Regions from separate parts of the Rhizobium sp. 22-785-1 genome, predicted to be linked through region 1. Evidence: predicted binding sites of a transcription regulator. Region 1 holds the regulator's gene; each other region holds the start of a gene.

Region 1 (2,270 bases):
GCGTGTCCCAGCGCACCGCCATGTTCCACCTCGGTCATCTGGTCGAGGAGAACGATACGGACAAGATGTTCACCAACCCGGATGACCAGCGTACCCAGGACTATATCATGGGTCGTTTCGGCTGATCCTGCTGTTGCCCGCGCATCCCACCGCGCCTGTCGCTTGAGCCAACAAAAGGCTTGCGACAGGGCGTTTCGAAACTGGAGATTACGACTATGCCGACACATTCCCACATCATGTCAGCCTATGACGAGGAGCTGAAGTTCCTCAGCCGCCGGATCGCCGAAATGGGCGGACTGGCCGAGCAGATGTGCGCCGACGCCGTGCGCGCGCTCGTCAATTCCGATGCGGCCTTGGCGCAGAAGGTCATCTCCGACGATACGATCCTCGATCACGCCGAGCGTGAAATCGGCGACAAGGCGATCGTGACGATCGCGAAGCGTCAGCCGATGGCCGCAGACCTGCGCGAAATCATCGGTTCGCTGCGCATCGCCGCAGACCTCGAGCGCGTCGGCGATCTGGGCAAGAACACCGCCAAGCGCGTCATTGCAGTGGCAGGCACCGGCGTTCCGCGTAAACTGGCGCGTGGCCTGGAGCACCTTTCGGAACTGGCGCTGGTTCAGCTGAAGGAAGTGCTGGACGTCTACTCCACGCGTTCGGCGGAAAAGGCCCAGGCCATCCGCGAGCGCGATGAAGAGATCGACGCCATGTACACCTCGCTCTTCCGCGAGCTTCTGACCTACATGATGGAAGATCCGCGCAACATCACCACCTGCACGCATCTTCTGTTCTGCGCCAAGAACATCGAGCGTGTAGGCGACCACGCGACCAACATTGCCGAGACCATCTACTACATGACCACCGGCAGCCAGCCTGCAGGTGAGCGTCCGAAGGACGATAGTTCCAACACGCTCGGCGCTGTGACCGAGTAAGCGGCAGATAGGATCTGGAGCCATGGTGCCGAAAATCGCCGTTGTCGAAGATGAGGAGGCGCTGAGCGTCCTCCTGCGTTACAATCTCGAATCCGAAGGCTATGACGTCGACACTATTCCGCGTGGCGACGAGGCGGAAATCCGCCTCCAGGAGCGCACGCCGGATCTTCTCATCCTTGACTGGATGTTGCCGGGCGTCTCCGGCATCGAGCTTTGCCGTCGCCTGCGTATGCGGCCCGAAACCGAGCGTCTGCCGATCATCATGCTGACGGCACGCGGCGAGGAAAGCGAACGGGTGCGCGGTCTGGCAACGGGCGCTGACGATTACGTCGTCAAGCCCTTTTCCACGCCAGAGCTGATGGCACGCGTCAAGGCGATGTTGCGCCGCGCCAAGCCCGAGGTTCTATCCTCCGTGCTGAAATGCGGCGATATTGAACTCGATCGCGAGACGCACCGCGTTCACCGCAAGAGCCGCGAAGTCCGCCTTGGGCCGACCGAGTTCCGTCTGTTGGAGTTCCTGATGACGTCGCCGGGACGCGTCTTCTCCAGATCTCAGCTTCTCGATGGCGTCTGGGGACATGACATCTACGTGGATGAACGCACGGTAGACGTCCATGTCGGTCGCCTGCGCAAGGCACTGAACTTCTCAAGCATGCAGGATGTGATCCGTACCGTTCGCGGTGCCGGATATTCCATGGAAGCCTGATTGCCTTAGGGAGCGCTTTCTATCATGGCTAGCGCTCCGATTTTCTGACGCAGCAGCCTCCAGCATATGGCTACGAGGCGTCAGATCTTGAGGTAGGAAGGGGATAGCGCGCGGCGTCTATTTCGTCCTGCGATAGCGGGCTGCGTTCCAGCACCTCCTCATAGTGGGCTCTGGTTCGAGCGCCATAACTCTCCTTGATGTCGTTCATCAGCTCGATTTCCTGATACATCCAGTTCCAGCGCGAGTAGCGCTCAGGATCGCCAGAGCGACCGGCTTGCTTTTGCCGAAACTCAAGCTCTCGATCGCGCACCAACGCGCTCGAGACGATCGACATCAGTTGGAACGCGGCATCGTCCATGTCGTTCGCCTCGCGCCGCCAATACTCCTCGCCACGCTCTTCGCAGATCAGCCAGTAGCGACCCCGTCGCCATTCGACATATACCGTCCCGTCGCCGCGTGCGCGGCGCGGGATCGGAGGGAAGGGCGTTTTGACCACCTTCGTCCATAGGACCGAGATATAGTCGTAGAGCGTGTCGATCGCGTTCATGGTGGTAGTCTGCGCATGATCGCTGCTGCAGGCAAGTCTGGACCAATTGGATCGAGGAAACGCTTGAAGGAACGCACAAAAAAAG
Region 2 (2,270 bases), on a different contig from region 1:
GACATTTCCGACTTGTTGCCCGTCGTGACCACCATCGAGCCGAATTTGTTGGACACGCCCATGAGGATCGTCCCACGTGTTCGGCTTTGCAGGTTTTCCTCTGTTATGCCTTCTTCCGTGCCTTCGAACAGTTCCGAAAGGGCTGACATAAAGCCGTCTACGGGCTCGGCGATCGGCACGATATCATAGCGACAACCAAGCGCCCTGGCGCAATCGGCAGCGTCTTTCAGCGATTCTTCCGAGGTATAGCGGTAAGGCAGCATGATGCAGCGCACCCTCTCCTCACCCAACGCATCGACTGCAATTGCCGCACAGATGGCAGAATCGATACCGCCAGAGAGACCGAGTACGACGCTCTTGAAGCCGTTCTTGTTGACGTAGTCGCGGAAGCCAAGCATGCAGGCGCGATAATCGGCCTCCTCGCCTTCGGGAATATGCGACATCGGTCCTTGGCTGCAATGCCAGCCATTCTCGGTACGCTTCCAGTCGGTAACGGCAAGCGTTGCTTCGAACTGGCTCATCTGAAATGCCAGCGTCTTATCAGCGTTGAAGCCGAAGCTTGCCCCGTCAAAAACCAGTTCATCCTGACCGCCAAGCTGATTGGCGAACACGAGAGGCAGCCCGCTTTCGATAACCTGACGCAGCGCCACCTGATGACGCACATCGACCTTGCCGCGATAATAGGGCGAGCCATTCGGAACCAACAATATTTCAGCGCCAGCCTCGGCCAAGGTCTCGCAGATACCGAGATCGTTCCAGATCTCCTCGCAAATCGGAATGCCAATGCGGACGCCCCGGAAATTGTAAGGGCCGGAGATGGAGCCTTCGCTGAAGACACGCTTCTCGTCAAACTCGCCGTAGTTTGGCAGGTCAACCTTGTCACGCAGAGCGACAATCTCGCCACCATCCAGCAAGGCGACCGAGTTATGCCTGCCCTTCTCGCCCTGACGGGGGAAGCCGATGATAACGCCCGGGCCGCCATCCGCCGTTTCTGCGGCCAGATCCTCTACCGCCTTGAGGCAGGCTTTCAAGAATGCCGGCTTCAGGACCAGATCTTCCGGGGGATAGCCGGAGATGAAAAGCTCCGTCAGCAGAAGTAGATCGGCGCCCTGGGCTGCGGCATCCGCTCTCGCCTCTCGCGCTTTTGCTAGGTTGCCAGCGACATCGCCGACGGTCGGATTGAACTGTCCGATCGCGATCCGGAACGTGTGGGGAATGGTCTGTTCTGTGCTCATGCCTTCCTCATTATCGCGCCGGCTCTCACTGTGCAACGCGCAGGATAAAACTGTTATAAAACAACGGCCCTCCAAGAAGGTTTCGGCATGGGAATGCCGGACATCCACGGCTCACGCAATGGTTACGCGCCAGACCTGTGAATTGCGCATAGTTCATGTCGCGTTCATTGCCTGTATGTGACAGTTAGATGACACTTATATGACGGGTGATTCATGCCTGTCCCCACGACTGCCGGAGTATAATCGTGACGAAATCGGTGCCCAAAACAACGGTTGCCGAAAGGATGAAACACGTCCTTTCAAACCCATGGACACGGTTCCCTGCCCGTGAAGCCGGTAACATCCAGTCCGTGGTCAATCTCGTTCTTGCCGCCGTTCTCCTTGTGGTATGCATGGAGTGGATTGCGCGAGGCACATTGCACGACGTCGCTACCTTTCTGCTTTCGTCTTCGCGACCCGGACTGACAACGGTCTGCGCAGTGGTCATCGGTCTCATGGCGCTGGACGCTGTCTTCGGGCGTCACTACCGATCGCTGATCGTTGCAGTTCCGCTGCTCGTCTTGCCCGCTTTTTTCTCCAGTCAGAAACAGCTCTATCTCTCCGATCCGCTTTACCCGTCGGACCTGCTTTTCGGACGTCAGATTATCCAGCTATTGCCAGCCATGCTGAAGGCGCAGCCTCTGACAGCCTTGTTTCTTGCGGTTGGAGTTGCCGCTGCCGTATTCGCGGCTGTCCTTCTGTGGCGCCTTTCTTCCACACATGCGCCCGTCATTCCGCTCAAAGCCAGGATGTATAGGCTGGCAATTGCCGTTCCGGTGTTTGTCAGCTTCGGATCAATGATGGAATATTCAAGCTATTCCTGGATCAGGGACAGACTGAACATCATTCCGATGATGTGGGATCAGAAGGAAAATTACCGGCACAACGGCTTCATCATGGCGTTTGCCTTCAATATTCCCATGGCGAAAGTGACAGCGCCCTATGGCTACGGCGCGGAGACCATCGCAGACATCGCCTCCGATAACTCGGCCTTCG
Region 3 (2,270 bases), on a different contig from region 1:
CGGCACGACATATTCATGCGCAAGCTTCAGGTGGTCGACATCGCTCGCATCGTAGACCAGTGCGCGGGTATGATCGCGAGTCGACGAGGAATCACCACCATCCTGACGGGTCGCCGATTGCAGAACTGCAATGAGGTATTTGCCATCCGGAGTCAGTGACATGCCTTCCAGGCCCTGGTTGTTCTGACGACCGGTTTCAGGGTCTTTTGGATCGGGCTTCTTGCCGCCTTCGCCGACATTGTTGGACGAGAAGTTGATCTCCCCCTTGCGCATCGGCAGCAGCGCCTTCGGCGGCTGCGTGGCCGAGAGCATCTTACCGTCGGCAGAGAAATGATAGATATAGGGTCCGTACTCGTCGCTGATGAGGAACGAGCCATCCGCTAGGCGCACAACAGCCTCGGCATCGAGAGAGACCTTACCGGTAGAGGCAAAAGGCAGCACTGGCGTTGCGCCGCTCGCCGGACGGGTACCTGCCTCCGGGTCGAGGCCTGTCATGTTCTTGCCCTGCTCATCGGTCAAAAGCAGCGTATCGGCAAGTTTCGCCTGAACACCCGTCTGCTGCTTCTCCGCAGCCACATCGCCGCCCGTTGCGGGCATCAGCGTGACATCGATCTTGTTGATGCGGGCATTATAATCCGTCGTGCCTTCGACATTGTAGCCGCGGTCCGGCAACAGCCACAGCGAACCGCGATAGGCATCGCCATCCTTCTTCCAGCTGGTGACATCGATCGCCATGCCGGAACCTGAGCCGAAGGTTTCACCGAACTTGTCGCGCTGGCTGGCGGGAATGCGCCCGATGGCGACGAGACCCTTGTTAGCATAGCTGACGCCATTCGCGGTGGCGCTGCTTTCAGCCATAGCAGCGGCAGGAAAGATGAAGATCGATGTCGCCAGCGCAGCGGCAAGCCTGCGAGAAGCCACGGAACGGAATGATGTCATGGATAGATACCCTTGAGGAAACAAAGAAAGGTGATCTCTTCGACATGTCCCATCGCGCAACCGCGCGTGGTTTTGGTGCATGTCGAAGCGTACCGTCTGCGCACTGTCTCTAAGAGGAGGATATGACACTTGCATGACGGCGATGCCGTCTCTTCATCCGACCTTCATGCGTTTGACAGGCTTAGAGGAGCTTTCGATCGCCAGCCGCAAACTTGGCCTTGAGCAGGCACTCGTCATATTCGGATTGCGCAGTGGAATCGAAAACGATCCCACCGCCGACATTGAAGATCGCTCGTCCATCGTCGAACAAAGTAATGGTGCGGATTGCTACGGAAAACCGCATGTCTCCGCCTGGAGATATCAGTCCGATGGCGCCGCAATAGATATCGCGCGGACCAACCTCCAGGTCGTGCAGGATTTCCATCGCCCGTATTTTCGGCGCACCCGTCACCGAACCGCAGGGAAAGAGAGCGGCGAAGATATCGCCAATGCTCGCATCGGATAAAAGCTTGGCCCGCACATGGCTGACCATCTGGTGAACCGTCGGATAGGTCTCTATCTCAAACAGCTTCGGTACATGCAGCGTGCCGACTTCCGTGATCCGCGAAATATCATTGCGCAGCAGATCGACAATCATGCGATTTTCGGCAAGCGTCTTCTCATCCTTGCCCATGGCTTCAATCAAAGCGGCATCTTCGTCCGCTGACGCTCCGCGCTTGACGGTACCCTTCATCGGATGGGTCTCGATCCAGCCTTCCGCATCGACCGAGAAAAACAGTTCGGGAGAGCGCGACAGAATCACAGGCCCGCCAAGATCGATCAAGGCGCCATATTTTACCGGCTGACGGTCGATCAGAGACCAGAAACCGGCAAGCGGATCACCATGCCACCAAGCGGTGACTGGCATAGTAAGGTTAGCCTGGTAACAATCTCCCTGGCGCAGATGCTGATGCAATGTGTTGAACTGTTTTTCATAATCCGCGAAAGACCAGGAGGGTTTGAGATCGCTCAACAAAGCGTCAGCCGCCAGGATATTCAATGGCTTAGGCATAGAGATCATATCACCGACTGGCGAGCTGAAGACACCAAAACACAGGAGCGGTGTCTGCCGGCTCCCCTCTGCCAAGGGTGCAAGCTTCGGCTCGAAAAGGTATCCTGCCTCATAGGACATATAGCCGGCTAAATACTTACCCTCAGCCTTGGCGGCTTGCATCCGCGCAAGGGCGGGAAAGAACGCGTCAACCTCATGCGCGACTATAATCTCCTCCGGCTCCGTAAACAGCGTTACGGTGCCGGTCGTATCGTCACGAAAAAGAACGTAGGGCGCATCT

Evidence for each region. Region 1 encodes PhoB, which activates phosphate uptake and scavenging genes when phosphate is short. Its sites were predicted from a motif close to TGTCATNNANCTGTCAT; they were not measured.
Region 2: the regulator PhoB is predicted to act here: its motif matches at 1,413-1,429, upstream of ACQZ5M_RS15905 (LTA synthase family protein).
Region 3: the regulator PhoB is predicted to act here: its motif matches at 1,062-1,078, upstream of ACQZ5M_RS01405 (esterase-like activity of phytase family protein).

Annotation. Positions count from the first base shown of each region.
Region 1 is NZ_JBNWDI010000002.1:318,313-320,582, reverse strand. Features, by position in the region: gene pstB (phosphate ABC transporter ATP-binding protein PstB) at 1-125, shown strand, start outside; gene phoU (phosphate signaling complex protein PhoU) at 216-932, shown strand; gene phoB (phosphate regulon transcriptional regulator PhoB) at 955-1,638, shown strand; gene ACQZ5M_RS06245 (hypothetical protein) at 1,709-2,185, opposite strand.
Region 2 is NZ_JBNWDI010000007.1:229,272-231,541, reverse strand. Features, by position in the region: gene ACQZ5M_RS15910 (NAD+ synthase) at 1-1,235, opposite strand, end outside; gene ACQZ5M_RS15905 (LTA synthase family protein) at 1,475-2,270, shown strand, end outside.
Region 3 is NZ_JBNWDI010000001.1:296,277-298,546, forward strand. Features, by position in the region: gene ACQZ5M_RS01405 (esterase-like activity of phytase family protein) at 1-939, opposite strand, end outside; gene ACQZ5M_RS01410 (aminodeoxychorismate synthase component I) at 1,121-2,270, opposite strand, start outside.